DNA from 4 places in the Rhizobium sp. 25PS6 genome. Region 2 is predicted to be linked to each of the others. Evidence: predicted binding sites of a transcription regulator. Region 2 holds the regulator's gene; each other region holds the start of a gene.

Region 1 (7,648 bases), on a different contig from region 2:
CCTTCGAGCTCACCTGGCAGGAACTCCTGCTCTGCGAAAAGAAGGTGAAGCGGACGGGGCGTATCGCCGGGCATGATTTCTGCACCGGCAATACGGTCAAGCCGATCGTTTATGGCGTCGTCGAGGCTGTCACCAAGTTCTGCAAGGATTACGGCTGGCAATTCGAGTTCCTGACGGTCGAATCGCACGCGCATTTTTCCTATTGCCTGAAGCGGCTCTGATTACGCCTGGCCGGAATATTGCTCGTCGCTGACCTTTTCCATCCAGTCGACGTGGCTGCCGTCCAGCGCCTCATGAATGGCGATGTGTGTCATCGCCGTATCCGGGGCAGCACCGTGCCAATGTTTTTCGCCCGGCGCGAACCAGACGGTATCGCCGGCGCGGATCTCGCGGATGTCCCCGCCCCAGCTCTGGGCGAGGCCCTTGCCCGATGTAACGATCAGCGTCTGGCCGAGCGGATGCGTATGCCAGGCGGTGCGGGCACCGGGTTCGAAGGTGACCGAGACCGCCCTCGCCCGTGCGGGTGCCGGCGTTTCCATCAGCGGATCCTGGCGAACGGCGCCGGTGAAATAGTCGGCCGGTGGCTTCGTCGAGGGGCGAGAGCCGACGGGTTTGATCTCCATGATCTTTCCTTTTCCATCCATGCGGTTGAAGCCTTGTAACAGAACGATATTTCATCGGAGCGACCAATCAAAGCCGGATCGACAATTGCCGTAAAGTCACCCGGCTGATAGTGCCATTGTCTTTCATCAGCGGGTCGCATCTTGCTTGAATCATGCGACGCGCTTTGGCGCTTTGTTTTTATGCATGCCGTTGTCCCGCACACGCCCGAGCGGCATGCAGTAGGGAGGATTTTTCATGAAACACCATGCTTTCGGCCGGATGCCCTTCACCGTCACCAATGTCGGCTTCGGCGCTTGGCAGATCGGCGGCTCCTGGGGTGATATCAGTGAAGCCGACGGACGCGCGGCGCTGAATGCCGCGCTCGATGCCGGCATGACATTCATCGATACGGCGGATGTCTATGGCGACGGCCGCTCGGAAAAGATCATTGCCGACGTGCTGAAGACGCGTGGCGACGAACGGCCGATGGTTGCCACCAAGGCCGGCCGCCGCCTCAACCCGCATGTCTCGGAAGGCTATACAAAGGCTAATCTTGAAGGCTTTATCGACCGCAGCCTGACGAATCTTGCCGTCGACAGTCTGGACCTCGTGCAACTGCACTGCCCGCCGCGCGACGTGCTTTACCAGCCTGAAGTCTTCGAGGGCCTGAACGTGCTGCAGAAGGCCGGCAAGATCAAGGGCTACGGCGTCAGCGTCGAAAAGGTCGAAGACGGGCTGAAGGCGATCGAATATCCCGGCGTCGTCAGTATCCAGATCATCTACAACATTTTCCGCCAGCGCCCCGATCACCTGTTCTTCCAGGAAGCACGCCGCAGGAATGTGGCGATCATCGCCCGTGTGCCGCTCGCCAGCGGTCTTCTCTCCGGCAAGATCACCCGGGACACACATTTTGCCAGCGACGACCACCGCAATTTCAACCGCAACGGCGAAGCCTTCGATGTCGGCGAGACCTTTGCCGGCGTTCCCTTCGAGGTCGGTCTGCAGGCGGTGGAAGAGGTGCGCAAGCTGGTGCCCGAGGGCGCCACCATGGCTGCCTTCGCGCTCCGCTGGATCCTGATGAGCGATGCCGTCACCGTCGTCATCCCCGGTGCCCGCAATGCCGAGCAGGCCAGGGCCAACGCGGCTGCCGCCGACCTTGCGCCGCTGTCAGCCGATGTCATGGCGGCAACGCGCGAGATCTACGAGCGGCTGATCGCGCCGCATGTGCATCAGCGCTGGTAGACGCCCAATACTCCGAATCAAAAAATGGCCGGGTTTTCGCCCGGCCATTTTTCTGTCGTGTAATTATAAGAAGCTCAGTTCGTGGCGGTCAGGTCGACCGGGAAGAACAGGGTCTCGCCGGAGGAGTCGCTGACGCCGTCATTGTCGGTGACCGCGTAGGGCTTGCCCGACGCGTCGAAGGTGAAGCCTTCGAGCTTGTCCAGCACATAGCCGTTGGTGGCAGACTTCAGTTCACCGAGGAAGTCATGGGCTTCGGCTTTCTTGACGACCGGCAGCTCGGCCCCGAGCTTGGCGGGCTTCAGGTCCGATATCGCGACCTTGTAGAGCTTCTTCAGCCTGGCGGCATCGCCGACGAGGTTGTCGCGCTCGATGATGTAGACGCTGTCGCCCTGTGCCGAAATCTCAGACAGGCCGACCCAGCCGCTTTCCGTCTTGTCGAGCGGATAGCGAACGGCCCCCCATTCCTTCTTCTTCGGATTGTAGGAGACGAGCTTGACGAAGCCCTTCTCGTCGTCGCTCCACTCGCGCTGGACCGCCATCCAGAGCGTAGTGTCGTCGCCGGTGCCGACAATGGTCACGCCTTCGAAGCCGTAGCGGATTTCGTTGGCGACGAGCTCCTTCGGCAGGGCGATCTCGGCCTTAATGTCGCCCTTGGCGTTGACGTTGTAGAGGGCGTGCGGGACGAGACGCTCGCTGTAGCCTTCCGAGGCCAGCCAGAAGGAGCCGTCGGCGGCAGCCGCGATGCCTTCGATGTCGAGCTTCTGGGCCGGTGCGCCGTCACGCTTGACAACGAGGGCGTCGGTGATGACAGCCGGCTTCTTGCTGGCATCGATCGTATAGATCGTCGGCTGCGAGCCCAGAACGCTGTCGCTGACGGCGTAGAGCATGCCCGGCTTGCCCGGAACGGCGGAGAGACCCGAAAGGGCTGCGAAACCGATCGGATTGCCGTCCTTCTCGGCTGAGACGATATGCGGATAGGCCTTCTCGCCTTCCGAGCGCTCGTAGATCATCACATGCGAACGCGTGCCGCCGTCCTTGCCGAGATCGACCTCGTTGGCGGTCGCAAGAAGATTGCGGGCGGGAATGGCGATCGCGCCTTCCGGCGAAATGCCTGATGGCAGCAGCTGGACGAGTTCGGGATCAGCGCCGGTATCCTTGAAAACGCCGACGACCGAGGCACGTTCGGCGAGCAGGAAGAAATACTTGATGCCGCCGAACGTGGCGGCTTCGAGGCCTTCCGGCTCGACGCCCTTCGATCCCGAGCGGCTTTCCGGATAGTGGCCGATATGGGCGACGGCGCGTTCGAAGGAGGCGCCCGATTCGTAGAGAAGCTTGCCCGTCTTGTCGAAGATGGTGAAGCCGCGCGAGCCGCCCTGGTAGTCGCCTTCATTGGCGACGACGAGGCGGTTGTCGTCCAGCCACTTCACAGCGTCCGGTTCGCGCAGCACGCCTTTGGCTTCGCCTGAGAATTTCAGGGCGCCGTCACGCTTGGTGTCGATGCCGGAGAGATCGACGCTGCCGGCGGAGAAATGCGTCTTCACTTCAGCCGTGTTGGCGTCGATGATGACGATCTCGTTATTTTCCTGCAGCGTCAGGGCAATCTCGTTCAGGCTGTTGAAGGCGACGAATTCCGGCTCCGGATCCTCCGGGGCGACGCCGGTAAGGCCAGTCAGCGCCACGTGCTTGATAGTGCCGCAATCGACGGTGCCATTCTTGACCTGGAAGACGACGAGGTCGCCGGCTGGCATCTGCGGGATCTTGCCGTCATTGACGTCCTCGTCGCGCTCGTTTTCGATTGCGATGGTGCCGAGCGTCTTGTCCTTGTTGAGGGCGATCGAATCCGGCTGACCACCGAGATCGCAGGTGCTTTCGATCTTCTTGCTCGTCACGTCGACGATCGCGAGACGGCCCGAGGGCTTCGCCTTGCTTTCGGAGGTGTTGACGGCAACGAGCGCCTTGCCGGCGCTCGAGGTGACTGAAGTCGGCTCGCCGCCCATCATCAGCGCGCCGCCGGCCTTCGGGGCCTTGGCATCGGTAATGTCGATAAAGCCGATCGCGCCGAGCGGGCTGTCGCTATAGATCAGCGTGTTGCCGTCGTCGGTCGCGGTGATGATTTCGGCGGAACTCACCGAAAGCTTGTCCTTATCAACAGGCAGGTTCGCCGCAACCGGGAAGGAGGCGATGCGGTTGAAAACTGGTTCGGCCGCGGCCGGAAAAGCGACGGATGCGAGAAGCACGGCAGCAAGCGCTGCCTTGCGCGATGAAATTGTCATGAAATCCCCCATGTGTCGAACATTCGAAACAGGAGTTTTCTGCGCGCGCGGTATGACAGAGGCATGACAGATGCGGCATTTTGCACCTGATCACGTCAGACTGGTTTGCGCTCCCGGCGCATCTCGTTTCGCATGATCGGCCCAAAATCATCCGGATCTAAATCAAAAAAGTAGAGCATGATGTCGTCCGAAAACCGCTCACACTTTTCGGCATCATGCTCTAACGCAAGAGGGGCCCGGCAAAGCCGAACCCCTCTCAAATCCCGCACAACCGGTCTCGTTTCCGGCTGGTGGATAATATCAGATCAGCCGTTGACGGCGTCCTTCAGGCCCTTGCCGGGCGTGAATTTCGGCACGTTGCGAGCCGGAATGTCGACTTCAGCGCCCGTCGACGGGTTACGGCCCTTCGATGCGGCACGATGAGAAACGGTGAAGCTACCGAAACCCGCGAGGCGAATGTCGCCCTTGTTCTTGAGTTCAGCCTGGACAACGTCGAAAACCGCGTCAACAGCGGAAGCCGCGTCAGACTTCGTCAGTCCTGCCTTTTCGGCTACTGCGGACACGAGTTCATTCTTGTTCATGTTTCCACCCCTTTCTAAATGGTATGAAACGACTCAAAAGTAAGCTAGGCGCAGAATAGGTTTCATCAGGCCCGCCGAAAACCCAAAAGCCCTGCAAATCAAGGAAAAGCAAGCGTCTACATGACGTTTTCACAAAAAAGGCTGGCGTTTCCGCCAGCCTTTTTCCGTGTTTTGTCCCAATTGGGCATAAATGTGGCAAAGGCCACTCAATGCGCTATGGTTGCGCCTGTCTCATCGAGGCCTTCGACCGTTGCGATGACCGGCGTTTCCACCGTGCCGTCCCATTCGATCGGCTCCGGCCGTCGGATCAGCGCATGCTTGATCACCTCGCCCATGCGGGATACCGGGATGATCTCCATGTTGTTCTTCACGTTATCAGGAATCTCCGCCAGGTCCTTGGCGTTTTCCTCCGGAATCAGCACCTTCTTGATGCCGCCACGAAGCGCTGCGAGCAGCTTTTCCTTGAGACCGCCGATCGGCAGCACACGGCCGCGAAGGGTGATTTCACCGGTCATGGCCACATGCCTGTCCACAGGGATGCCGGTCATGATCGAGACGATCGCGGTTGCCATGGCGACGCCGGCCGAGGGGCCATCCTTCGGGGTTGCGCCTTCCGGCACGTGCACGTGGATGTCGCTCTTGTCGAAGCGCGGCGGCTCGATGCCGAAATCGACGGCGCGCGAGCGGACATAGGAGGCCGCTGCCGAGATCGATTCCTTCATGACTTCCTTCAGATTGCCGGTGACCGTCATGCGGCCCTTGCCAGGCATCATCACGCCTTCGATGGTCAGCAGCTCGCCGCCGACTTCCGTCCAGGCAAGACCGGTCACGACGCCGACCTGATCCTCGCCCTCGGCTTCGCCGTGGCGGAAGCGCGGGACGCCCAGGTAGTCGGAGATGTTGGCCGCCGTCACATGAACGGACTTCGTCTTGCCCTTGATGATCTCGGTGACCGCCTTGCGGGCGAGTTTCATCAATTCGCGTTCGAAGTTGCGGACGCCGGCTTCGCGGGTGTATTGCTGGCTGATCGCCATCAGGGCGTCGTCGCTGACCGAGAATTCTTCCGGCTGCAACGCATGTTCCTTGATGGCCTTCGGCAGCAGGTGCCGCTTGGCGATTTCGCGCTTTTCATCCTCGGTGTAGCCGGCGATACGGATGATCTCCATGCGGTCCATCAGGGGCGCTGGAATATTCAGCGTATTCGCCGTCGTGATGAACATCACATCCGACAGGTCGTATTCGACTTCCAGATAGTGGTCCATGAAGGTCATGTTCTGCGCAGGATCGAGCACTTCGAGCAGGGCCGAGGACGGATCGCCGCGATAGTCCTGGCCGAGCTTGTCGATCTCGTCGAGCAGGAACAGCGGGTTGGACTTCTTCGCCTTCTTCATCGACTGGATCACCTTGCCGGGCATCGAGCCGATATAGGTGCGGCGGTGACCACGGATTTCGGCTTCGTCACGAACGCCGCCAAGCGCCATGCGGACATATTCACGGCCGGTCGCCTTGGCGATCGACTGGGCGAGCGAGGTCTTGCCGACGCCCGGAGGGCCAACGAGGCAGAGGATCGGGCCCTTGATCTTGGCGGCGCGGGCCTGCACGGCCAGATATTCGACGATGCGCTCCTTGACCTTGTCGAGACCGAAGTGATCGGCTTCGAGGATCTTCTCGGCATTGTTGAGATCTGCCTTGATCTTCGACTTTTTGCCCCAGGGAATGCCAAGCAGCCAGTCCAGATAATTGCGCACGACGGTGGCTTCCGCCGACATCGGGCTCATCTGGCGCAGTTTCTTCAGTTCCGCATCGGCCTTTTCACGGGCCTCCTTGGACAATTTGGTCTTGGAGATGCGCTCTTCCAGTTCGCTCATCTCGTCGCGGCCTTCCTCGCCGTCGCCGAGTTCCTTCTGGATCGCCTTCATCTGTTCATTCAGGTAGTATTCGCGCTGGGTCTTCTCCATCTGGCGCTTGACGCGCGAGCGGATGCGCTTCTCGACCTGCAGAACCGAGATCTCGCCTTCCATGAAGCCGAGGGCCTTTTCGAGGCGCTGCTTGACGCTGGTGGTCTCCAGCATCTCCTGCTTCTCGGTGATCTTGATCGACAGATGCGAGGCGACCGTATCGGCGAGCTTGGAATAGTCATCGATCTGGCTGGCGGCGCCAACCACTTCGGGCGAAATCTTCTTGTTGAGCTTCACGTAGCTCTCGAATTCGGAGACGACCGAACGCGACAAAGCTTCCAGTTCGACCGGATCGTCATGCGGCTCCTCGAGCACATGGCCGAGCGCCTCATAGAAATCCTCGCGGCTGGTATAGGTGTCGATCTCGGCGCGGGCGCGGCCTTCGACGAGAACCTTCACGGTGCCGTCGGGCAGCTTCAGGAGCTGAAGCACGTTCGCCACGGTGCCGACATTGTGGATCGCGGAAGGATCCGGATCGTCGTCGCTGGCGTTGATCTGCGTCACCAGCATGATCTGCTTGTCGGAACCCATGACCTCTTCGAGCGCACGGATCGACTTTTCCCGTCCGACGAACAGCGGCACGATCATATGCGGGAAAACCACGATGTCGCGCAGGGGCAGAACAGGGTAGGCAGTGCTGCTCGCTACAGACGTTTTCTTCGTCATTTTATGTCCTTTCCATCGTCCCGTTGCCGGGCTCTCTGCACGGCCGCTTGGGACCGGCCGGCACTCACTTGTTGCTACAAGTGGAGGTTCTAACTATGCTTTTCAAGCCACGCTAACGCCCGCGTCCCTCGGATGTGACAGCTTTATTACAACGGAACGCCAACACTATGAAGCGCGTGGCTGGACCGGCGCTTACCACTTCCGACCCGGCTAAAATACAAACGCCAGCAAGAGGCTTACGGAATCATTGCATCATTGCCAAGCACGATCCCTTGCGCAACATCGGCAAAGGCAATTTCGGTTCCCACGGGCAAATACTAACAGT
Region 2 (7,648 bases):
CGGTGATCGGCAAAGGCTACACCGCCTTCCAGCAGACGGCGATCACCCTGCCGATCGAATTCGTCGAGAAGACGATCGACCCCGACAATAAGCGTGCGACCGATCCCTCGGCGCTGATCGCCGCCAACTATCCGGTTCTCCTGCGTGACGCGATCGTCAAGCAGCTGAACATCAATGCCTCGAGCCGTCCCGACGTGCGCGATGCATCCGCCATGCTGTCGAAGAGCGCGCCGATCCAGCTGCGCGATATGGTGATGGCCGATCCGTCGATCATCGGCAAGACGGTCAATGTCACGGTTCTCGCCGACGCCAATGTCGACAGCGCCAACAAGGGCCAGATCGACCTCTCGGTCGATGAGAAGAACCGCAAGGTCAACGACAAGCAGATCGGCTGGATAAACGAGCTGAAGGCGAGCGGCGCTCTCCACAAGCAGTTCAACACCGGCCTTTTCGTCAACGGCAATTCCAGCCGTCCGGAGGCCGCAGGCCTCGGCGTCGCCCTGATCGGCTCGCTCTACCTGATGCTGATTGTGCTCGTGCTCGCTCTGCCGATCGGCGTCGCCGCCTCGATCTATCTCGAGGAGTTCGCGCCGAAGAACAAGCTGACGGACCTGATCGAGGTCAATATCAACAACCTCGCCGCGGTCCCTTCGATTGTCTACGGTCTGCTCGGTCTTTCCGTCTTCATCAACTTCATCGGCCTGCCGCGCTCGGCCTCGTTGGTCGGCGGCCTGGTGCTGACGCTGATGACCCTGCCGACGATCATCATCGCGACGCGTGCGGCACTGCGCGCCGTGCCGCCGTCGATCCGCGCCGCAGCACTCGGTCTTGGCGCCTCGAAGATGCAGATGGTGTTCCACCATGTGCTGCCGCTCGCCATGCCGGGCATCCTGACCGGCACGATCATCGGCCTGGCGCACGCGCTCGGCGAAACCGCGCCGCTGCTCCTGATCGGCATGGTCGCCTTCGTCGCCAACGCGCCGACGACACCGCTCGATCCCTCGACGGCTCTGCCCGTACAGGTCTATATGTGGGCCAACGAGGCAGAACGTGCCTTCGTTGAGCGTACTTCGGGTGCCATCATCGTCCTGCTCCTGTTCCTGATCGTCATGAACATGGGCGCCATCCTCTTGCGTCGTCGCTTCGAGCGCCGCTGGTAAACGGAGTTAAACATCATGAATATGCTGACGGAAGCTGCAGTTGAAAAGGCGCTGGATCAGAAGATGAGCAACGTCCCTTATAAGATGATCGGAAAGGATGTCTCGGTTTACTACGGCGAGAAGCGCGCGCTTTTCGATGTGAACCTGAACGTCCGCGAAAACACCGTAACCGCCCTGATCGGCCCGTCCGGCTGCGGCAAGTCGACCTTCCTGCGGTGCCTCAACCGCATGAACGACACGATCGACGGCTGCCGCGTCACCGGCAAGATCACGCTTGATACCGACGATGTCTATGATCCCGATATCGACGTCGTCGAACTTCGCGCCCGCGTCGGCATGGTCTTCCAGAAGCCGAACCCGTTCCCGAAGACGATCTATGAAAACGTCTCCTACGGCCCGCGCATCCATGGCCTTGCCAAGTCGAAGGCCGATCTCGACCAGATCGTCGAGACCAGCCTGCAGCGCGCCGGCCTCTGGAACGAGGTCAAGGATCGCGTGCATGAATCCGGCACCGGCCTGTCGGGCGGTCAGCAGCAGCGCCTCTGCATTGCGCGTGCCGTCGCCGTCAGCCCTGAAGTCATCCTGATGGACGAGCCCTGCTCGGCGCTCGACCCGATCGCCACCGCCAAGGTCGAGGAACTGATCCACGAGCTGCGCGAGAACTACACGATCGTCATCGTCACCCACTCTATGCAGCAGGCCGCGCGTGTCTCGCAGCGCACCGCCATGTTCCACCTCGGCAATCTCGTCGAGGAGAACGACACCGACAAGATGTTCACCAATCCCGACGATCCGCGCACCCAGGACTACATCATGGGTCGCTTCGGTTGATTTTGGCGACACCAAGCCTTCCCGTTATTCGAGGATAAAGCCCCATGGCATCGACACATATTTTTTCTGCCTACGATGATGATCTGAAGTTCCTGTCCAGGCGGATTTCCGAAATGGGCGGCCTGGCCGAGCAGATGGTCAGCGAAGCCGTCCGCGCCCTCGTCAACGGCGATACCGCGCTGGCGCAGAAGGTCATCTCCGACGATGTGATCTTGGATCACGCCGAACGCGAAATCGGCGACAAGGCGATCGTGACCATCGCCCGCCGTCAGCCGATGGCCTCGGACCTGCGTGAAATCATGGGTTCGATCCGCATCGCCGCCGATCTCGAACGCGTCGGCGACCTCGGCAAAAACACCGCCAAGCGCGTCATCGCCGTCCAAAGCACCGGCGTTCCCCGTAAGCTCGCCCGCGGCCTCGAGCATCTGTCCGAGCTGGCGCTCGTCCAGCTCAAGGAAGTGCTCGATGTCTACACCAATCGTTCAGCCGACAAGGCGAATGCGATCCGTGAACGCGACAACGAGATCGACGCGATGTACACCTCGCTGTTCCGCGAACTCCTGACCTATATGATGGAGGATCCACGTAACATCACTAGCTGCACGCATCTTCTCTTCTGCGCCAAGAACATCGAGCGCATCGGCGACCATGCCACCAACATCGCCGAGACGATCTTTTACATGACGACCGGCGCACAGCCGGAAGGCGATCGTCCGAAGGACGACAGCGCCAACACCGTCGGCGCGGTGACGGAATAACTGCCCGGGCCAGTCGCCGGACCAGTCAATTGCGTGCGCGCCCGTCCGGGGCGCGCAAAGAGGTCGCAGCCAATTTCTGAATTTGCGCAGGATGAATTGCTTAAATCACCCCTGATTTAAGGATGATGCGCGAGGAGACCGACACGCATGATCCCGAGAGTTGCAGTTGTTGAAGACGAGGAAGCCCTCAGCGTGCTTCTTCGCTACAATCTCGAAGCGGAAGGCTTCGAGGTCGATACCATCCTTCGTGGCGACGAAGCCGAGATGAGGCTTCAGGAGCGCACGCCCGATCTTCTCATCCTCGATTGGATGCTGCCTGGTGTTTCCGGCATCGAGCTCTGCCGGCGCCTGCGCATGCGGCCGGAAACCGAGCGACTGCCGATCATCATGCTGACGGCGCGCGGTGAGGAGAGCGAGCGTGTCCGCGGATTATCGACGGGTGCCGACGATTATGTCGTCAAGCCCTTCTCGACCCCGGAACTTGTTGCCCGCGTCAAGGCGATGCTGCGCCGCGCCCGTCCCGAGGTGCTGTCGACCGTGCTGAAATGCGGCGATATCGAGCTTGACCGCGAAACCCATCGCGTCCATCGCAAGAGCCGCGAAGTCCGCCTCGGCCCCACCGAATTCCGCCTGCTGGAATTCCTGATGTCGTCGCCGGGCCGGGTCTTCTCCCGCTCGCAGCTTCTCGATGGCGTCTGGGGCCACGATATCTATGTCGACGAGCGCACCGTCGACGTCCATGTCGGCCGCCTGCGCAAGGCGCTGAATTTTTCCAACATGCAGGACGTCATCCGCACAGTCCGCGGCGCCGGTTACTCGATGGAAGCCTGAGGGCTTCCGTTCTGAGCCTGCTGACAAAGCCCTGGCAAAACCTGCGACGTCATCCTCGGCCTTGTGCCGAGGATCTGCGTACGCCAAATTAAGCATCTGAAAATAAAGGATTTTTGGTAAAAGTAGTAGGGGTGGTCAGATGCTCGGCACAAGGCCGAGCATGACGGAGGACACCTTACCAGCAATCCGGATGCCCGAGCGCTCCCATCCACTCGCATAAAAAAACGGGCCTCTCGGCCCGTTTTCCACATTCTGGCGATGGTTGCCCGCGTTCAGCTGGCCCGCGCCGCTGCCCGGCGGCGTTCGTTGACCGGCTGGTAGGCGAGCTTCTGGTGATAGCCGCAATAAGGCGAATTGTCGGGGGATTCGCAGCCGCAGAAATGGAAGTCGTCCTTCAGCGGATCGCCGACCGGCCACTTGCAGGTGCGTTCGGTCAGTTCCGTCAGGCCGAGGCGGCGCGAAATCGGCACCACCACATTGCCTCTCGGCACGTATTCCATTTCCTCGATCGTTTCGATCTCGATCTCTTCCTTCAGCATCGTCGCGCCCTGCTGGCGGGTGACGGTGCGGGTCGTGATCCGGGAGGCGTAGTTCGGCGCGCGCGGCGCCGATGTGTTGCGCTTCGGCGTTCGCGCCGCAGTGTTGGTGCCGCCGGCCTTGGCACGGCCGGGAAGGCACAGTCGGTGCACCTTGCCGATGACCGCGTTTCTGCTGACCCCGCCAAGCTGCGCAGCAATCTGGCTGGCGCTCAGTCCTTCGGCCCAAAGCTTCTTGAGTTTCTCGACCCGCTCGTCTGTCCAGTTCATGCCCTGTCTCCACCTTTTGCGTTGGTGATGGCAGAATCCCTCACCGTTGTCCCGGGAGCTCCGAAACAAGAAACGCTTGATCAATTTTGGTGACTAGTTCCGCCGCATGCAGTCTAGTAATTGATCTTTAACCTAGTGTGAGGCTGACTCCGTGACAAGAGTCGCATGAATCCGGATGAATCGAATTCGTAGTTTTCCCCAACTTGCTGCCCCTGCGTGTCATTTCTGCAATAATGCCTGTTGATGACTGAAAATGCCGCTGTACACCCTTGCTGCATGCGCTAAGGGCGCCGTTTTGTTGACATTGCAGCGCGAAAAGGAAATAGTGCCACTCGCCGCCGCAAGGCGGCATTTTTGATTTTTCGGGCTTGGTTTCCTTAGCCGGAGTCATTGCCCGGCAACTTTGATGGAGATCGCGCCATGGCTGAAGCCGCGCCGCTTTATGACACCTATTCTCGTGCCCCGCTGCGGTTCGAGCGAGGCGAGGGCGTATGGCTGATCACCGAAAGTGGCGAGCGATATCTCGATTTCGGCGCCGGCGTCGCCGTCACGTCCGTCGGCCACAGCAATCCGCATGTGGTCGGTGCACTCAAGGAGCAGGCCGACAAGGTCTGGCACCTGTCGAACATCTATGAGATCCCCGGACAGGAGCGTCTGGCAAAACGCCTGACGGACGCCACCTTCGCCGATAAGGTGTTCTTCACCAATTCGGGTGCGGAGGCACTCGAATGCGCGATCAAGACGGCGCGCCGCTATCAGTTTTCCAAGGGCCATCCCGAGCGCTTCCATATCATCACCTTCGAAGGCGCCTTCCACGGACGGACGCTGGCGACGATCGCCGCCGGCGGCCAGGAGAAATATCTCGAAGGCTTCGGCCCCAAGGCGCCAGGTTTCGATCAGGTGGCTTTCGGCGACATCGAAGCGGTCCGCGCCGCGATCACCGAGGCGACGGCTGGCATCCTCATCGAGCCCGTGCAGGGCGAGGGCGGCGTCCGTCCCGCCACGCCTGAGTTCATGAAGGCGCTTCGCCAGCTCTGCGACGACAACGGCCTGCTGCTGATTCTCGACGAGGTCCAGACCGGCGTCGGCCGCACCGGCAAGCTCTTCGCCCATGAATGGTCGGGCATCACACCCGACATCATGGCGGTCGCCAAGGGCATCGGCGGCGGTTTCCCGCTCGGCGCCTGCCTTGCCACATCAGAGGCCGCCTCCGGCATGAAGGCCGGTACGCATGGCTCGACCTATGGCGGCAATCCGCTTGCCATGGCCGTCGGCAGCGCCGTGCTCGACATCATCCTTGCCGATGGCTTCCTCCAGCAGGTGCGCGACGTAGCACTCGTCTTCCGCCAGGGTCTCGCCTCGCTGAAGGATCGTTATCCCGATGTGATCGAAGACGTGCGCGGCGAGGGGCTTTTGCTCGGCATCAAGGCTGCCGTTCCCTCAGCCGAACTGCTGCAGGCGATCCGCGCCGCCCATCTGCTCGGCGTGCCCGCCGGCGACAACGTCATCCGCCTTCTTCCGCCGCTCGTGGTCACCGCCGAGGAAGCCCGCGAGGGCCTTGCCCGCGTCGAGCGCGCCGCCGAGAGCATCCGCGCTTCCAAGGTCAAGAAGACGGCTTGAAGAAATTGCCGCTTCGGGCGCAGCACAGGTACAGGTAAGTAGACGATATGAGCCCTAAACACTTCCTCGATCTTTCGGCGGTCACATCCGCCGATCTCAGAACGATCATGAACGATGCGCTCACCCGCAAGCAGGCCTTCAAGGCAGGCACGGGCGACAAGCCGCTCGCGGGCAAGATGCTGGCGATGATCTTCGAGAAGCCGTCGACGCGCACCCGCGTCTCCTTCGACGTCGGCATGCGCCAGCTCGGCGGCGAAACGCTCTTCCTGTCCGGCACCGAGATGCAGCTCGGCCGCGCCGAGACGATCGGCGACACCGCCAAGGTGCTGTCGCGCTATGTCGATGCGATCATGATCCGCACCACCGAGCATTCCAGGCTGCTGGAGCTTGCCCAGCATGCGACCGTGCCTGTGATCAATGCGCTGACGGATGACACCCATCCCTGCCAGATCATGGCCGATATCATGACCTTCGAAGAGCATCGCGGCCCGATCAAGGGCAAGACCATCGCCTGGACCGGCGACGGCAACAATGTGCTGCATTCGCTGGTCGAGGGTGCCGCGCGTTTCGGCTATCGCATGAACATGGCCGTGCCCCTTGGCTCGGAGCCAAAGGATCACTATCTGAACTGGGCCCGCAATGAGGGCGCCGAAATCATGCTTTGCCATGATGCCGACCGTGCGGTCGCCGGCGTCGATTGCGTGGTGACCGATACCTGGGTCTCCATGAATCAGGAACATCGGGCCCGGGGTCACAATGTCTTCCAGCCTTATCAGGTCAACGCGGCCTTGATGGCGAAAGCCGGCAATGATGCATTGTTCATGCATTGCCTGCCCGCCCATCGCGGTGAGGAAGTGACTGATGATGTGATCGACGGTCCGCAATCCGTAGTCTTCGATGAGGCGGAAAACCGTCTTCATGCGCAGAAGTCGATTCTTGCTTGGTGCCTGGGCGCGATCTGAACCATAATCGGACGTCGCGAGTCACAAACTCGCGACCGCGCGAGCGAAGGGCACGCTGGCCCATCGCTCGGAAACTAGGAGTGAAAGCCATGGCAGAAGCTGCAGCCGCCCTCGGCCAGTTCGATTTCGCCGGCGATGACCATGTCGTCCCTTTCCAGGTGGAGGGGCTGGATGTGCGCGGCCGCGCCGTCCAGCTCGGCCCTATGCTCGATGCGATCCTCGAGCGCCATCATTATCCCGCACCCGTTGCCCGGCTGCTTGCCGAAGTCGTCGTGCTGACGGTGCTGCTCGGCACCTCGCTGAAGTTCGACGGCAAGTTCACGGTGCAGACCAAGGGCGACGGCCCGGTCGATCTTCTCGTCGCCGATTTCTCGACGCCGGAAAACGTCCGCGCCTATGCCCGTTTCGATCAGGCGCTGCTCAACAAGGCGATCGAGTCAGGCGAAACCGAGCCGGAGCAACTGCTCGGCAAAGGCATTCTCGCCTTCACCATCGACCAGGGCAAGTTCAGCCAGCCCTACCAAGGCATTGTCGCGCTCGACGGCACTACGCTGGAAGAAATTGCCGGCGTCTATTTCCGCCAGTCGGAACAGATCCCGACGCGCGTCCGTCTTGCCGCGGCCGAGCTCTTCGATCGCGACGATGCCGGCAAGCCGCGCCATCGTTGGCGGGCTGGCGGC
Region 3 (7,648 bases), on a different contig from region 2:
GCGCAGCCTGCCTTCCGTCTCCGCCGACTGGATGGCATCGGCCATCTCGCGCATTTCGCCATGTTCGAAGCCGCCGTCCTCGTCCGCACCCATGCGCAGGCAGTCGAACACAGTGGTGATGCCTGATGTGACGATCTGGGCGTCATGCGCCTGGATGGCGGCGGTCTTGTTCCAGCGGATGCCGGGGCGCGGCTGATAATGCCCTTCGAGATGGTCGGTGTGCAGCTCTACAAGGCCGGGAATGATGTAGTCGCCTTCAAAATCTTCGCCGGCTACCGAGTTGCCCTCGGAGATATCGGCGATCTTCCCGTCGCGAATGAGGATCGAGCCCGAGAGGATGTCGTCCTCGAGAACGATGCGGGCGTTGGAAAACACGGTCTCTTTGCTCATGGCGTCAGGTCTTTCAGCTTTTGGCGCCGGCAAGCGGCAGCCAGGAATGAACTTTGAATGGGGCGCCGCGCGTCTCCTCGATGAAAACGGCAAGGCCGGAAATCGAAAGCGGCCGGCCGGTGAAATCGGCAAAGCGCTCGGTCAGGATCGCTTTCATCACCGCGGCGCGTGTCTCGGGCACCTGGCCGCTCAGTGTCATGTGAAAGCCGAAATCCTCCATGACGTAAGGATAACCCCAGCGTTGCAGATGGGCGCGCTGGCTGTCGCTGAGCTTCTCCGGGTTGCGCCGCGTCATATCGGCCTCGGAAAGTGCTGCGCGGAACGGCTCGAACGACCTTACCACCTTCGCGGCGAAATCCTGAAGCGGTTGATGAAGAGAACCGGGAACGAGGGCAAAAAAACGGCCGAGCTGGCCAAGCACAAGTTCAGGAATCTCGAAGGCTTGCGTGCGCTGGGCAAAATCCTCGGCAACGGCCATGAGATCCTTCTCGGTGACGGAGGAGGCGAGTGAGAACGGCGCCTTGATCGTGGCGTGAAAGCCGTAGCGGCGGGGGTCGGCGGTCAGCTCGAACTGTTCTGCAGCACCCAGCTGCTCATGTTCCGGTGCAGGATAGGTCTCGCCGGTGAAGGCATTGCGGCCGAGCCAGAACGAGGCCGCGCCGGTCAGGGGATCATCCTTCGGCGGCGAGAAATAGAGAGCGTAGCGCAAGGCTTTTATCCTGGGGATCGTCCAAACGGGGGAGCGCACTGTGCAGTGATTTGGCGGCGAACCGCAAGCAGGCTCCCGGCTAAAAGATTTCCGTGACAGAATGATGATGGCGTCAATTCGTCAGTGGCCCTTTTTTCCCATCACGCGCGAACGCAGCGCATTCGAGAGGTTGTCGAAGGCGAAGACCACGAGGAGGATCAGCAGGACCATATAGGCGACTTTGTCCCAGTCCGAATTGGTCTTCATGGATTCGAGCAGCTTGAGGCCGATGCCGCCCGCACCGACGGCGCCGATGACGGTCGCCGAGCGGGTATTCGATTCCCAGAAGTAGAGCGATTGCGAGATGAACACCGGCAGGACCTGGGGGATGACGCCGTAGCGTTGGACGGCCACCGGTGTCGCACCGACCGATCTCACGCCCTCACGCTGTTTGTCGTCAATGTTCTCGAGCGCTTCGGCATATACCTTTCCGAGCGCGCCCGTATCGGTGAAGAAGATCGCCGCGATGCCCGGAAGCGGCCCTGGGCCGAAGGCACGGGTGAAGAACAACGCCCAGATCAGCATGTCGATCGAGCGCAGGAAATCGAAGAGCCGCTTCGTGCCCCAGTTCGCAGCGCGGCTCCGCGTGATGTTGCGCGCGGCGATGAAGGCAAGCGGGAAAGCGACCAGCGTGCCGAAGAGCGTACCGACAAAGGCCATGACCAGCGTCTGCATCAACTTCGACAGGATGTCGCCATGCTGCCAGCTTGCGTTGTTCAGGAAGTTGTCCAACGCCAGCGAGGCATTGGACTGATTGGGATCGAGCCGTTCGCCGGAGAACATCAGGCCGACCACCTCAGGCAGGTTCCGGCCCCAGAAGGGCGACTGCGTATCGAAGAAGAAGTTCGCCCAGCCGAGAAAGCGGCGCTGGACATAGACCTGGCTGGTACGGATTTCCGCCTGTCCCGCGAAGCCGTAATAGACGATCACCTTGTTGTCGTCCTGCTCCATCTGGGCAGGCGCATCGGCCGGCAGGGAGGCGCGATCGCGGGTGACGGTCACGGGATAGAGCTTGCCGCCGATATAGAGGTCGACGCGGCTCGGCGTCACTTCCATGCGGTCCTCGTCGCCACCGAAGATGACGGTGTATCGGCTGCTGTCGGCATTGGGCTTCAGCCAGTTGATATCGGCGCCCTCGGGATACTGGCGGCGGCTCGTCCATTGGGGGACGACCTGATCGTTCTGGAAACGCAGGCGCGGCTGGGCGCGCCAGGAATACCAGTCCTGGACATAGATCGCAGCACGGTCCCAGTTGCCGTTCACAAAGGTGGGGATGACGTTGAAGAACGCGAAGCAGAAGGCAAGATAAATGAAAACCGCAGCTGAAATGAGGAGCAGACCCCAGCGTTGCATGAAGCTGCGATGGAAGACGTCCGGATAGGCGGAAAGCAGTCGTTCGCGCTCGGCGGCGTTGATCGTCGGAACCGAGGACATCAGGCTGCTCCCTGTCCGAATTCGAAGGACTGCTTGCCGATCAGCCGGCGGCGCAGCCAGGCGGAGAATTGGTCGACGCAAATGACGGTGATCAGCAGCAGGATGATGATCGCATAGGTCTTGGCAGCATGGTCGCGTCCGATCGACAGACTGAAGACCTCACCTATGCCACCGCCGCCGACGGCGCCGATTATAGTCGAGGCGCGCACGTTGATCTCAGTCCGCAGCAGCGTGTAGGAGACGAAGTTCGGCAACACCTGCGGCAGGATCGCGAAGCGCACACGCTCCAGCCAGCTGGCGCCGGCGGCGCGCAGCCCTTCATCCGGCTTCATGTCGGCATTCTCGACGACTTCGAAGAACAGCTTCCCAAGCGCGCCGACGGTATGGACCCATACCGCGATGATCGCTGAAATCGGACCGATCGACAGGATCGCGGCGAGAAGACCGGCGACGACGATTTCCGGGAAGGCGCGCATGATTTCCATGATGCGCCGCACGACCCAGCGCGTCACGCCTGCACCGACCAGATTGGTGGAAGCGAAAAAGCAGAGCAAGAACGCGCCGCTCGCACCGAGAATGGTGGAGACGATGGCGATGTTGAGCGTGATCGCGAGCTGGTAGAAGAAATTCGGGATGTAGAAACTATCGGTGATCCAGACGCGGTCGCTTGTATAGTCGTATTTGATCGAACCATCGGAGAAGGGCGACGGCAGGTCGAACATGGCGCGGAAGATCTCCAGCGGACTGTCCGGCACGAAGCTCTTCATGAAGTCGAAGAAATAGGGAAGGCGCTCGAAGAACTTGCCCGAATTGGCGCTGTTGGCGAAGTCGAGCGAGGCGCCGAGGATGATCAGGAAGACCACGATTGAAACGACGGTATAGATCCGCCGCGTTCGAACCTGGCTCTGATAATGATCGAGGATGGTGCGGGAGCCCTCCTGCAATCCGCTCAGAGAGTCCGCGCCGGCCGAGTGCGCCATATGTGGCTTCCTTCTTGGAAAACGGCGGCATCATCATGATGCCGCCGCAAGACTGTTCAGACTGAGGATCAGCCGCCGATAACGGCCTTACGGGCGTCGATGATCGTCTGGTAGAAGCTCTGGTCGACCGGCGCCCAATCAACGTAGCCGCCGCCCGTGAACGATTCGAAGCAGCTCTTGTCTGTCTTCGGCAGTTCGGCGAAGTAGGTGGTAACCTTCTTCTGGACGTCGGCCGGCAGCTTCTGGGAAACCATCAGCGGACCGTTCGGGATGAGCGGCGACTTCCAGACTTCGACGATATCGTCCATGTCGAGCAGGCCCTTGGTGACCATCTGGTGCAGGTTGCCGGAGGAATAGCCCTGCGCCCAGTCGCCCTGACCGGAACCGAAGGTGGTACCAACGTCGAACTTTTTGTCGAGAACGCCGAGAACCAGGTTCTCGTGGCCGCCGCCGAAGCCGGTTTCAGAGAAGTACTGCTTGACTGGAGCGCCGGTGTCCTTCGGAAGGGCAACGTTAGGAACAAGATAGCCGGAGGTAGAGTCCGGATCGGCGAAGCCGAGCTTCTTGCCCTTGGCGTCGGCGAGCGTCTTGATGCCGGAATCCTTGCGGGCAACCATGATCGAGTAGTATCCGGTCGAACCGTCGGCCTGCTTGGTGGTCAGGACCGGAGTGACGGCGTTCGGATCCTTGATATAGATCGCGGCGTAAGAGGCGGCGCCCATGACGGCGAGGTCGATCGTGCCGCCAAGGAGACCCTGGATGACGCCGTTGTAGTTCGGCGACGGGAAGAGCTGAACTTCAGAAACGCCAGTGGCAGCGATCAGGCCCGGCTTGACGCACTCGGTGCGGCGAACCTGGTCGGCTTCGTTTTCACCGCCATCGAGACCGATGCGGAGGACCTTGACGTCCTGGGCAGCAGCATTGCCGGCGAGGGCGGCGACGGCGATGGTTGCCATCAGGATCTTGCGGAATGCAGACATGGAAGTCTCCTTTTGTGACATGGTTTGTTTGTCAGTTATTTTTCCGACCGTTGTCCCGTCGGCCGGAAACGGGTCAGTGCACGGCGGCTGCTTTGGCCACCCTGCCGGATGAGATATCCTCGGCGCGACGCTTGGATTCGAGGCTGGTTGAGGTCATCGTTTCGTCGATGCCGGCGCCGTCCTTGTCCGTCCCGTAGATTTCCTTCACCGCTTCGGCAGTCAGCTCCGAGGGCTTGCCGTCGAAGACGACGCGGCCGCCGGCCATGCCGACGATGCGCTCACAATAGTTGCGGGCGGTGTCGAGCGTGTGAAGGTTGGTGATGACGGTGATGCCCTCGCGCTCGTTGATATCGCGCAGCGCATCCATGACGATCTTGGCGTTCAGCGGATCGAGCGAGGCGATCGGCTCGTCGGCGAGCACCATTTTCGGGTTCTGCATCAGCGCGCGGGCGATCGCCACGCGCTGCTGCTGGCCGCCGGAAAGCGTGCCGGCTGCCTGAAGCGCCGTCTGCTCGATGCCGAGGCGTTCGAGTGCCGCGATGGCATGCACGCGTTCCTCGCGGGTGAAGATGTTGAGCAGGCTCATAAGCGTCGAGCGATGATTGAGGCGGCCGAGCATGACATTGGTGAGAACGTCGAGGCGCGGCACCAGGTTGAACTGCTGGAAGATCATCGCGCAGTCGCGCTGCCAGTTGCGCAACGCCTGGCCGCGAAGCCCGGAGACCTCGACGCCGGCGAAATGAACGGAGCCGGAGCTCGGCTCCTGAAGGCGGTTGATCATGCGCAGCAGCGTCGACTTGCCGGCGCCGGAGCGGCCGATGATGCCGACCATCTGGCCTTGGGGAATGGCGAGCGTGACGGAATCGACAGCGAGCTTTTTTCCGAAACGACGTGTGACATTCTTCAGCTCGAACATCATGCTCTTCCCTTGCAATCCATGCCTTAATCAGCATCGCATTAGTCCCGCTTGATGAACCTCGCATGTCATATTTGTGTAAGTCCTGTCACAATTCTTCGCTCCCATATCGGGGGTTTTAACCGCCGTAGCGGGACAGGAAATCTTCCGCGTCCAGGTTGCGAAAATCCTCGAGCGCCTGGCGCAGCCGGTCATGCTCCCAGTCCCACCAGGAAAGCCTGTCCATCCGTTCGCCGACCTCTCTTGGAAAGCGCTCGCGGATGAGCTTGGCCGGCACCCCGCCGACGATCGTATAGGGCGCGACGTCCTTTGAGACGACGGCGCCGGCTCCGATCACCGCGCCGTTGCCGACGTTGACGCCGGGCAGGATCGTCGCCCCGTGGCCGATCCAGACGTCGTTGCCGATCGTCACGCGGTTTGCGCGCCGCCAGGCGAAGAAGTCCGTCTCCACGTCGCCGTCCGGCCAATAGTCGGCGGCGCGATAGGTGAAATGATGCAGTGTCGCGCGCCAGGTCGGATGGTTGGTGGCGTTGATGCGCACGGCGGCGGCGATATTGACGAACTTGCCGATCGTCGCACACCAGACGGAGCCATCCTGCATGATGTAGGAATAGTCGCCGAACGTGGCCTCGCTGATGCGGCAGCGTTCAGAGACCTCCGTATAGCGCCCGAAAGTGGAATCGCTGACGGATGCCGTCTCATGAAAGTACGGCTCGATGCCAAGCTTGCGGCTCATGCAGCGATCTTTCTGGGTGAGAACTGCTGGACGTCGAGGATGCGGTCGGCGACGGCTTCGCGCACCTCTTCGTCGTGGAAGATGCCGAGAAGAGCCACACCCGCCTTCTTCTTTTCCGCGATCATGCCGACGACGACGGCACGGTTCCTGGCATCGAGCGAGGCCGTGGGCTCGTCGAGAAGCAGGATCGTGTGCTCGGTGATGAAGCCGCGTGCGATATTGACGCGTTGCTGCTCGCCGCCGGAGAAGGTGGCGGGCGGAAGCTGCCAGAGCGTTTCCGGCAGGTTGAGCCTGGCAAGCAGGGCGCCCGCCTTTTCCCGTGCCGTGACGGCGTCCTCGCCGCGTGCCACCAGCGGTTCGGCAACCACGTCGATCGCCGCGACGCGCGGCACGGTGCGCAGGAACTGGCTGACATAACCGAGCGTATTGCGGCGGACGTTGAGCACTGTGCGCGGATCGGTGGAGGCGAGATCGACGATACGTCCGTCGTGGCGGATGAGGATCTGGCCGGTGTCGACGGCGTAATTGCCGTAGATCATCTTGAGCAGCGAGCTCTTGCCGATGCCCGATGGGCCACCGAGCACGACGCATTCGCCCGATGCGACGGAGAAGGCGACATCGGAGACGACAGGTAGCTTGATGCCGTCGCGCAGATGCATGGTGAAGCTCTTCGAGACTTCGGAAACGACGAGGGGCGTTGCCATGATTTGTTCTTCCTTGGTTTCCGACCTCAGACCTGCAGGATCGAGGAGACGAGCAGCTGCGTATAGGGTTCGCGCGGGTCGTCGAGCACGCGGTCGGTGAGCCCGTGTTCGATGACGTAGCCGTCCTTCATCACCATCATCCGGTGCGAGAGAAGGCGGGCGACGGCGAGATCGTGGGTGACGATGATGGCCGAGAGACCGAGATCGTTGACGAGGCCGCGCACGAGATCGAGCAGGCGCGCCTGCACCGAGACGTCGAGGCCGCCGGTCGGCTCGTCCATGAAAACGAGGCGCGGGCCGGTGACGAGGTTGCGGGCGATCTGCAATCGCTGGCGCATGCCGCCCGAAAAGGCGCGCGGCTGGTCGTCGATGCGGTCGGCGTCGATCTCGACGCGTTCGAGCCAGTCGATCGCCGAAGCGCGGATCTTGCCGTAGTGCCGGTCGCCGATCGCCATCAGCCGTTCGCCGACATTAGCGCCGGCAGAAACGGTCATGCGCAGGCCGTCGGCCGGGTTCTGATGCACGAAGCCCCAATCGGTGCGCATCAGGAAACGTCGCTCGGCCTCGTTCATGCGATAGAGATCGCGGTAGCTTCCGTCGCGCATGTGATATTCCACGCTGCCGGTGCTCGGCAGCAGCCGGGTGGAGAGGCAGTTGAGCAGCGTCGTCTTGCCGGAGCCGGATTCACCGACGATGGCGAGCACTTCGCCGGGCCAGAGTTCGAAGGAGACGTCGCGGCAGCCGATGCGGTTGCCGTAGA
Region 4 (7,648 bases), on a different contig from region 2:
TGGTCGTGTCGTCGGCGCCCTGATCGATGACCTTCAGCACGTCATCAGGTCCGATGATCGAGGCCGTCACCTGCACACCGCCGGTGCCCCAGCCATAGGGCATCGGCATTTCGCGCGAGGCGAAGGGCACCTGGTAACCCGGAATGGCGATCGCCTTCAGGATGGCGCGGCGGATCATCCGCTTGGTCTGTTCGTCGAGATAGGCGAAGTTGTAGCTGGCCAGATCGGTCATTCGGCGGCTTCCTTCATGTCTTCGCCACCGTTGCGGGCGGCTTCGAATTCGCGGCGCATGCGGCGGACGAGATCGAGTTCGGCCTGGAAGTCCACATAATGCGGAAGCTTCAGATGCTCGACGAAGCCCGTCGCCTGGACGTTGTCGGAGTGCGAGATGACGAATTCCTCGTCCTGGGCCGGCGCGGTGATGTCCTCGCCGAGCTCTTCGGCACGAAGCGCCCGGTCGACCAGCGACATCGCCATCGCCTTGCGCTCGCTCTGGCCGAAGACCAGGCCGTAGCCGCGGGTGAATTGCGGCGGTGCCTTGGCCGAACCCTTGAACTGGTTGACCATCTGGCATTCGGTGATCTGGATCGTGCCGAGCGAGACGGCGAAACCGAGTTCCGGCACGTCGAATTCCACCTCGACGTCGCCGATGCGGATTTCACCGGTGAAGGGGTGATTGCGGCCATAGCCGCGCTGGGTGGAGTAACCGAGCGCCAGCAGGAAGCCCTCGTCGCCGCGGGCAAGCGCCTGCAGGCGGAGATCCCGGGTCATCGGAAATTCCATCGGCTCGCGGGTCAGGTCGCCGATCTCGTGATCTTCCGGCATGTCGCCGTCAGCCTCGATCAGGCCTTCCTCGCCGAGGATCTCGGAGACGCGCATGACGCGGCCGGTCTCGGCGGGGCGCTGAGCGGGCGTTTCCACCGCCTCATCCGAAAGCAGCGAGGGATCGAGCAGGCGATGGGTATAGTCGAATGTGGGCCCAAGAAGCTGGCCGCCCGGCAAATCCTTGTAGGTCGCCGAGATGCGGCGTTCGATCGTCATATCAGCCGTGTCGAGCGGCTTCGAATAGCCGAAACGCGGTAGCGTCGTGCGGTAGGCGCGCAGCAGGAAGATCGCCTCGATCATGTCGCCCCGCGATTGGCGGATGGCGAGGGCTGCGAGCGTGCGGTCGAAAAGCGAAGCCTCAGCCATGACGCGGTCGACGGCGAGTGCCAGCTGCGCCACGATCTGGTCGATGCCGATCGCCGGCAGCGAACGATCGCCGCGGCGGCGGTCGGCGAGCAGGCGGTGGGCATTGGCAATGGCGGCCTCGCCACCCTTGACGGCAACATACATGAGCTCAGATCTCCGTTGCTGTGATCTTGGTGGTGCGCGGCAGGCAGAGGAAGCGTTTACCCGCCGTCAGCACGATGTCGACGCCGCGCGGAAAGAGCGCACGGTTCTCCGTCCAGAGCCGCAGGAAGGTCTCCGGCAGGCCGACCGGCGCCATCTCCGCTACACTCTGGATGCCGGGACCCATCAGCGTCAGCATGCGGCCGCCCTCGAGTTCGGCGAGTTCGATGACGAGGGTCGTCGAGCGGTCGGGATATTCCTGCGTACCTGATGCAAAGAGGCCGAAGGAGGAAAGTGCGGTGCCAGCCTCGGTGAAAGCAAAGCGCGCCTCGGCCTTTTCGGTCGTCAGCGGCGCGCCGGTATGGAAGCCGAGCCACTCCGGCACGGCGGATCTCGCCAGTCCCTGGGAAAGCCAGACGGGCGTGTCGTGGTCGCAAAGCGTCAGCGCGATCGTGCCAGCGGCGATGCCGAGCGGCGCCGGCGGAGCGACGTCGGGCTGAACCGTCTGGATCGTGCCGGGGCGGGCCATGCCGTCCATCAGCATCTTGAAGACGCTTTGGGCATGGAAGACCGGCTCGGCAAAGCCGCCGGTCAGAGCTTCTGTCTTCAGGCCCATCAGTTGTCTCCCCGCACCATGGTGAAGAAATCGACGCGGGTTGCCGCCGTCTCGTCCGCCTTGCGGCGTTCGGCATCGGCGATCCGCTCAGTGATCGGTAAAAGCAGTGCCTGTTCGACGAAATCCTTCGTCGCCTCCTCCTGCCAGAGCGCGTCGAAGATCGCCGCAAGCCGGGCCTTCTCGCGGTCGGTGCCGAGCGCCTGCGCATGACCGACCGCACCGGAGCCGAGCCGGACCGTCGCCCGCGTCACGGTCACTTCGCCGAGATTGAAGGGAGCGCCGCCGCCGCCGATGCGTCCACGCACCATCACCAGCCCGGTCTCCGGTCCGCGCACCGGATGGGCCACAGGCTTTTCCGGCAATGCATCGAAGACCGCCTGAAGTTCGCCCCGCTCCGCCCGCGCCAGCAGATCGGCGGCGCGTTTGCGCCCGGATGCCGTCTGTGACGCAGCGTCTGTCCTGTCCGCTGATATCATCGCCGCTTCCCTTAAAATGTCTATTGATATAGACAACTATACAAGATACACTTAGCTCTAAATCGATGTCGTGACAAGCGTGTGACATCGCGAGTTAAATGGGTGGGCAGGGGTGGAATGGCGGGATTGAAGCAGGTGCAAAGGCAAACCGGCGTGGCGCTCTGGCGCCAGATCGCCGATCGGATTCGCGAGGCGATCAGCACCGGAGCCTATGACGAAACGGGAATGGTACCGCCGGAAACCATGCTGGCGCTGCAATTCGGCGTCAACCGGCATACGGTGCGCAGCGCTTTGGCGGCATTGGCGCAGGAGGGGATCGTCCGTGCGGTACAAGGCCGCGGCACGCTGATCGAGCGCAAGGAGCGGCTGAATTTCCCGATCACCAGGCGCACGCGCTTCACCGCCGGCATCGGCGATCAGGCCCGTGAAATGCGAGGCCTTCTGCTCGATGAGGCGAAGGAGGAGGCGAGTGCCGAGATCGCCCGCTGGCTGGGCCTGAAGCAAGGAGATCAGGTGATCCGCCTGGAAACATTGCGCCAGGCAGATAAGCGGCCGGTTTCAAGGGCGACGAGCTGGTTTCCCGCCAAGCGCTTTGCCGGTATCGGTGAGGCTTACCGGACGGGGGAATCGATCACCAAGGCTTTCGCCGAACTCGGCCTGCCGGATTATGTGCGCGCCACGACCGAGGTGACGGCCGCCCATGCCAGTGCGGCCGATATGGCCGACTTAGAACTCACCCCCGGCGCGATCCTTCTGATCGCCAAGGCGATGAATACCGATCTTGAGGGTGTGCCGGTGCAATATTCGGTCAGCCGCTTCGCGGCCGACCGGGTACAGTTCACCATCGAGAATTAAGCGCCTTTCCCCGCCGAAGCGGGGAAAGATCAGCTGAGATCAATGTGCGCCCGACATATCGCCGAGCACTTCCTTGGAAGCGACGGTGGAATCCGCCTTCAGCGTGTAGACCATCGGCACGCCGGTCGCGAGATTGAGGGCAAGCACGCCTTCGCGGGTGAGCTTGTCGAGCACCATGACAAGCGAGCGCAGCGAATTGCCGTGCGCGGCAACCAGCACCTTCTCGCCCCTGAGCACGCGCGGCAGGATTTCTGTGAGGTAGTAGGGCCAGACGCGGGCGCCGGTGTCACGCAGGCTTTCACCGCCGGGAGGCGGCACGTCATAGGAGCGGCGCCAGATATGCACCTGTTCCTCGCCCCATTTGGCGCGTGCATCGTCCTTGTTGAGGCCCGAGAGGTCGCCGTAGTCGCGCTCGTTCAGCGCCTGGTCGCGGATCGTCGGGAGATCGGGCTGGCCGACCTTGTCGAGGATGAGCTTCAGCGTGTGCTGCGCACGCACCAGCACCGAGGTATAGGCGACGTCGAATTTGATTCCGTATTCGGCGAGCGCCGCACCGCCTGTATTGGCTTCCTGGATGCCGAGCTCGGTCAGATCGGGATCCTTCCAGCCGGTGAAGAGATTCTTCAGATTCCAGTCACTCTGGCCGTGGCGAACGAGGACGAGGGTACCGCTCATGAATATGCCTCCGTAGTATCGTTATGAGGAAGAAAGCCCGAGCACGTCGAGCATGGAATAGAGACCCGGCTTCTTGTCGCGCGCCCAAAGGGCGGCCTTGATGGCGCCGCGCGCAAAGATCGAGCGGTCGGCCGCACTGTGCGACAGGGTGACGATTTCACCTTCTCCGGCAAAAAGCACGGAATGTTCGCCGATGACGGAGCCGCCGCGCAGCGTCGCAAAGCCGATCGTGCCCGCCTCGCGGGCGCCGGTATGGCCGTCGCGCACCCGGACCGATTGCGAGGCAAGATCGATGCCGCGCCCCTTTGCCGCGGCCTCGCCGAGGAGAAGGGCGGTGCCGGACGGCGCATCCACCTTGTGCTTGTGGTGCATTTCCAGGATCTCGATATCCCAGTCATCAGGATCAAGCGCACGCGCTGCCTGCTCTGCGAGCACGCCGAGCAGATTGACCCCGAGGCTCATATTGCCCGACTTGACGATGCGGGCATGGCGCGCCGCCGCGGCGATCTTGGCATTGTCGTCGGGTAAACAGCCCGTCGTGCCGATGATATGGACGATGCGGGCCTGCGCGGCAAGGCCTGAAAATTCTACCGTTGCGGCAGGCGAGGTAAAGTCGAGCACGCCTTCGGCATCGAGAAAAGCGTTGAGCGGATCGTCGCCGATGGTGACACCGGTCGGGCCGAGACCGGCGATCTCGCCGGCATCCTTGCCGACGAAGGGCGAGCCGGCGCGCTCGACCGCGGCATGCAGCCTCACGCCCTCGATGGAATGGATGAGCCGGATCAGCGTCTGCCCCATGCGTCCTGCTGCGCCAACCACCACCAGTTTCATCGCAGCATCGCTCATGTCAGTCTCACCAGGTCAGTTTGAATCGGAGGCCGAAGGCCTCTGCAGGTTGTTGAGGCGAGCGTAAAGACCGTCGCTGACCTTCGCAAGCGTCTCGTGATTGCCTTCCTCGACGACGCGGCCCTGCTGCATGACGACGATCTTGTCGGCCCGCACCACGGTCGAAAGCCGATGGGCGATGACGACGACGGTGCGTCCGCTCATCGCTTCGTCGAGCGCTTTCTGCACGGCCGCCTCGGATTCGGTGTCGAGGGCCGAGGTCGCCTCGTCGAGAAGCAGGATCGGCGCATTGCGCACCAAAGCGCGCGCGATCGATAGCCGCTGGCGCTGGCCGCCCGAAAGCGTCACGCCGTTTTCGCCGACCGGTGTCTCGTAACCCTGCGGCTGTGCCGAGATGAAGTCATGCGCATAGGCAAGCCGGGCCGCCTCTTCCACCTCGGCATCGGTCGCTTCCGGCCGGCCATAGCGGATATTGTCGCGGATCGTGCCCTCGAACAGATAGGGCTGCTGCGAGACATAGGCGAGCTGCTGGCGCAGCGACTTCTTGGTGATGTGGGCGATGTCCTGTCCGTCGATCAGGATTTCGCCCTCGCGCGGATCGTAGAAGCGCGGAATGAGGCTGATGACGGTGGACTTGCCGGCGCCGGAGGGACCGACCAGCGCTGTGGTCGCGCCGCCCTCGGCGGTGAAACTGACGCCGCTGAGCACGCTCTCATTGCCGTAGGCGAAGGAAACATTGCGGAATTCGATCCTTGCCTGCGTCACCGTCAGCGGCCGGGCATCCGGCAGGTCCCGTTGGCGCGGTTCCATGTCGAGCAGTTCATAGATCATCCGCGCATTGACGACGGCACGCTCCATCTGAACCTGCAGGCGGGCAAGCCGGCGGGCCGGGTCATAGGCAAGCAGCAGCGCCGTGACGAAGGAGAAGAAGGCGCCCGGCGGCACATTGAAGTAGATCGAGCGGTAGGCGGCATAGGCAAGCACGCTGGCGACGGCAAAACCTGCGAAGCTTTCCGTCAGCGGAGAGGTGCGTTCGGAAAGCCGGGCAATCCGGTTCGCCCGGCTTTCGGCGCCCTTGATCAGTTTGTTGACCTTGCGTTCCAGTTCTTCTTCCATCGTGAAGGCTTTCACGATGGCGATGCCCTGGATCGTCTCCTGCATGGCGCCGAGAACATGGCTGTTCAGATGCACGGCCTCGCGGGTCGCCGAGCGCAGCCGCTTGGAAACATAACGCAGTGCATAGAGTAGCGGCGGCGCCATGATGAACACGGCAAGGCTGAGCAGCGGATCCTGGATGATCATCACGGCGAGCAGCGAAACGAAGGTCAGCAGGTCGCGCACCGTCGAGGTGATCGTCAGGTTGAGCACGTCGCGGATGCCGCTGACGTTCTGGCTCACCTGCGCGGCGATATGGGCCGAGCGCGCCTCGCTGAAGAAGCCGACCGAAAGCGTCATCAGATGCGCATAGAGCCGGCGCTGGTAACGGGCGACGATATCGTTGCCGACCCTGGAAAGCGCCACCGCCTGGCCATAGCTCGCAAAACCGCGCAGCACGAAGGCGATGAAGATCGAAAGACAGATGATCCAGACGACGTCGGCGCGCCGATTGGCGAAGGCCTCGTCGATGATTGCCCGCATGATCCAGGCGGTGAACGCCGTCGAAAGCGCCACCACGATGAGGCAGGCGATCGCAAAGACATAGCCCCACAGATGGTCGCGGCCGTTTTCAGCGATGATGCGCTTCAGGATGCCGGTTACGGTATCGCTGCTGACGCTCTGCGTTCTGCTTTCCGCCGCTTCCAAATAGGGTTTCCTGTCTCGGGCCAAGCGCCCCGCGAGGGCGACACGCACTTTTGCCGGGGTCTATAAAGAGTTGGGACCGGTTTGGCTAGAGCGCCGCGCGTCCGGATGGGACGCGCCAAGAACGCTCTATTGCCTTGCATGCCGGGGTTAGCGCCGCCAGCGGCGGCCTTCCGTCGAGACGCCGAAATTCGCCGGCATGCGCGCATAGGAGGAAAGCCCGGCAAGCGCCGCCAGCGGATGCGTCACCACATAGGTCGGGATAGTGCGAAGCAGCGTCGTATGCGGCGCCTTGTCCTCGAAGGCGATGCGGAATTCCGGCCTCTTCAGCGCCGGGATGATCTTCTGCGAAATCCCGCCTGAGAGATAGACGCCGCCGCGCGCCATGAACACCATCGCCATGTCGCCCGCCACGCGGCCGAGATAGGTGGCAAACAGCGAGACGGTCTCTATGGCTGCCTTGTCGCTGCCGGCAAGCGCGTGCGAGGTGATGTCGGCGGGATCCTTCATCGTCGGCTCGATGCCGTCGACCACGCAAATGGCATGGTAGAGGTTGACGAGGCCGCGCCCGCACAGGATCTGTTCGGCCGAAACGCGGCCTTCGATCGTCTCGATATGCGGGAAGATTTCATAATCGCGCTTGCTGCGCGGCCCGAGATCGACATGGCCGCCTTCGCCGGGAACCGGGATCCAGCTGTGCTGGGCATGCACGAGCCCGCCGACGCCGAGGCCGGTGCCCGGTCCGAGCACGACGCGGGAGGCGATCATGTCGCCGGTGGCGTCGCCGATGCGTTCGCGGTTTTCATCCGAAAGCGCGGCGATTGCCAGCGCCTGCGCCTCGAAATCGTTGACGACGAGCACATCCTCCATGCCGAGGCCCTCGATCATCGTCTTCGGCCGCACCACCCAGTCGCAATTGGTCAGCGGGATCTCGTCGTCGTTGATCGGGCCGGCGACGGCGAGGATCGCCGAGCGCGGCTGCACGACAGTCTTGTCGAGCACGCCTTGCTGGATCGCTTCATCTATCGTGGCGAAATCCGCCGTGCGC

Evidence for each region. Region 2 encodes PhoB, which activates phosphate uptake and scavenging genes when phosphate is short. Its sites were predicted from a motif close to TGTCATNNANCTGTCAT; they were not measured.
Region 1: a site for PhoB is predicted at 4,171-4,187, ahead of RWK44_RS19900 (esterase-like activity of phytase family protein). Genes of this name have one in related genera too.
Region 3: a site for PhoB is predicted at 5,515-5,531, ahead of phnC (phosphonate ABC transporter ATP-binding protein). Genes of this name have one in related genera too.
Region 4: a site for PhoB is predicted at 2,495-2,511, ahead of phnF (phosphonate metabolism transcriptional regulator PhnF). Genes of this name have one in related genera too.

The regions. Positions count from the first base shown of each region.
Region 1 covers NZ_JAWDIV010000013.1:127,716-135,363, forward strand. The annotation lists gene RWK44_RS19885 (class I SAM-dependent methyltransferase) at 1-221, shown strand, start outside; gene RWK44_RS19890 ((R)-mandelonitrile lyase) at 222-623, opposite strand; gene RWK44_RS19895 (aldo/keto reductase) at 859-1,845, shown strand; gene RWK44_RS19900 (esterase-like activity of phytase family protein) at 1,920-4,130, opposite strand; gene hupB (DNA-binding protein HupB) at 4,424-4,699, opposite strand; gene lon (endopeptidase La) at 4,906-7,323, opposite strand.
Region 2 covers NZ_JAWDIV010000006.1:49,737-57,384, forward strand. The annotation lists gene pstA (phosphate ABC transporter permease PstA) at 1-1,160, shown strand, start outside; gene pstB (phosphate ABC transporter ATP-binding protein PstB) at 1,176-1,991, shown strand; gene phoU (phosphate signaling complex protein PhoU) at 2,036-2,749, shown strand; gene phoB (phosphate regulon transcriptional regulator PhoB) at 2,897-3,580, shown strand; gene RWK44_RS10495 (GcrA family cell cycle regulator) at 3,853-4,386, opposite strand; gene RWK44_RS10500 (aspartate aminotransferase family protein) at 4,807-6,006, shown strand; gene argF (ornithine carbamoyltransferase) at 6,054-6,968, shown strand; gene RWK44_RS10510 (Hsp33 family molecular chaperone) at 7,058-7,648, shown strand, end outside.
Region 3 covers NZ_JAWDIV010000009.1:91,275-98,922, reverse strand. The annotation lists gene RWK44_RS14725 (alpha-D-ribose 1-methylphosphonate 5-triphosphate diphosphatase) at 1-390, opposite strand, end outside; gene RWK44_RS14720 (DUF1045 domain-containing protein) at 404-1,099, opposite strand; gene phnE (phosphonate ABC transporter, permease protein PhnE) at 1,220-2,572, opposite strand; gene phnE (phosphonate ABC transporter, permease protein PhnE) at 2,572-3,552, opposite strand; gene phnD (phosphonate ABC transporter substrate-binding protein) at 3,621-4,532, opposite strand; gene phnC (phosphonate ABC transporter ATP-binding protein) at 4,606-5,448, opposite strand; gene RWK44_RS14695 (DapH/DapD/GlmU-related protein) at 5,567-6,184, opposite strand; gene phnL (phosphonate C-P lyase system protein PhnL) at 6,181-6,888, opposite strand; gene phnK (phosphonate C-P lyase system protein PhnK) at 6,915-7,648, opposite strand, start outside.
Region 4 covers NZ_JAWDIV010000009.1:82,944-90,591, reverse strand. The annotation lists gene RWK44_RS14680 (alpha-D-ribose 1-methylphosphonate 5-phosphate C-P-lyase PhnJ) at 1-232, opposite strand, end outside; gene RWK44_RS14675 (carbon-phosphorus lyase complex subunit PhnI) at 229-1,335, opposite strand; gene phnH (phosphonate C-P lyase system protein PhnH) at 1,340-1,948, opposite strand; gene phnG (phosphonate C-P lyase system protein PhnG) at 1,948-2,424, opposite strand; gene phnF (phosphonate metabolism transcriptional regulator PhnF) at 2,542-3,279, shown strand; gene RWK44_RS14655 (2,3-bisphosphoglycerate-dependent phosphoglycerate mutase) at 3,319-3,954, opposite strand; gene dapB (4-hydroxy-tetrahydrodipicolinate reductase) at 3,976-4,800, opposite strand; gene RWK44_RS14645 (ABC transporter ATP-binding protein) at 4,816-6,603, opposite strand; gene RWK44_RS14640 (glucokinase) at 6,751-7,648, opposite strand, start outside.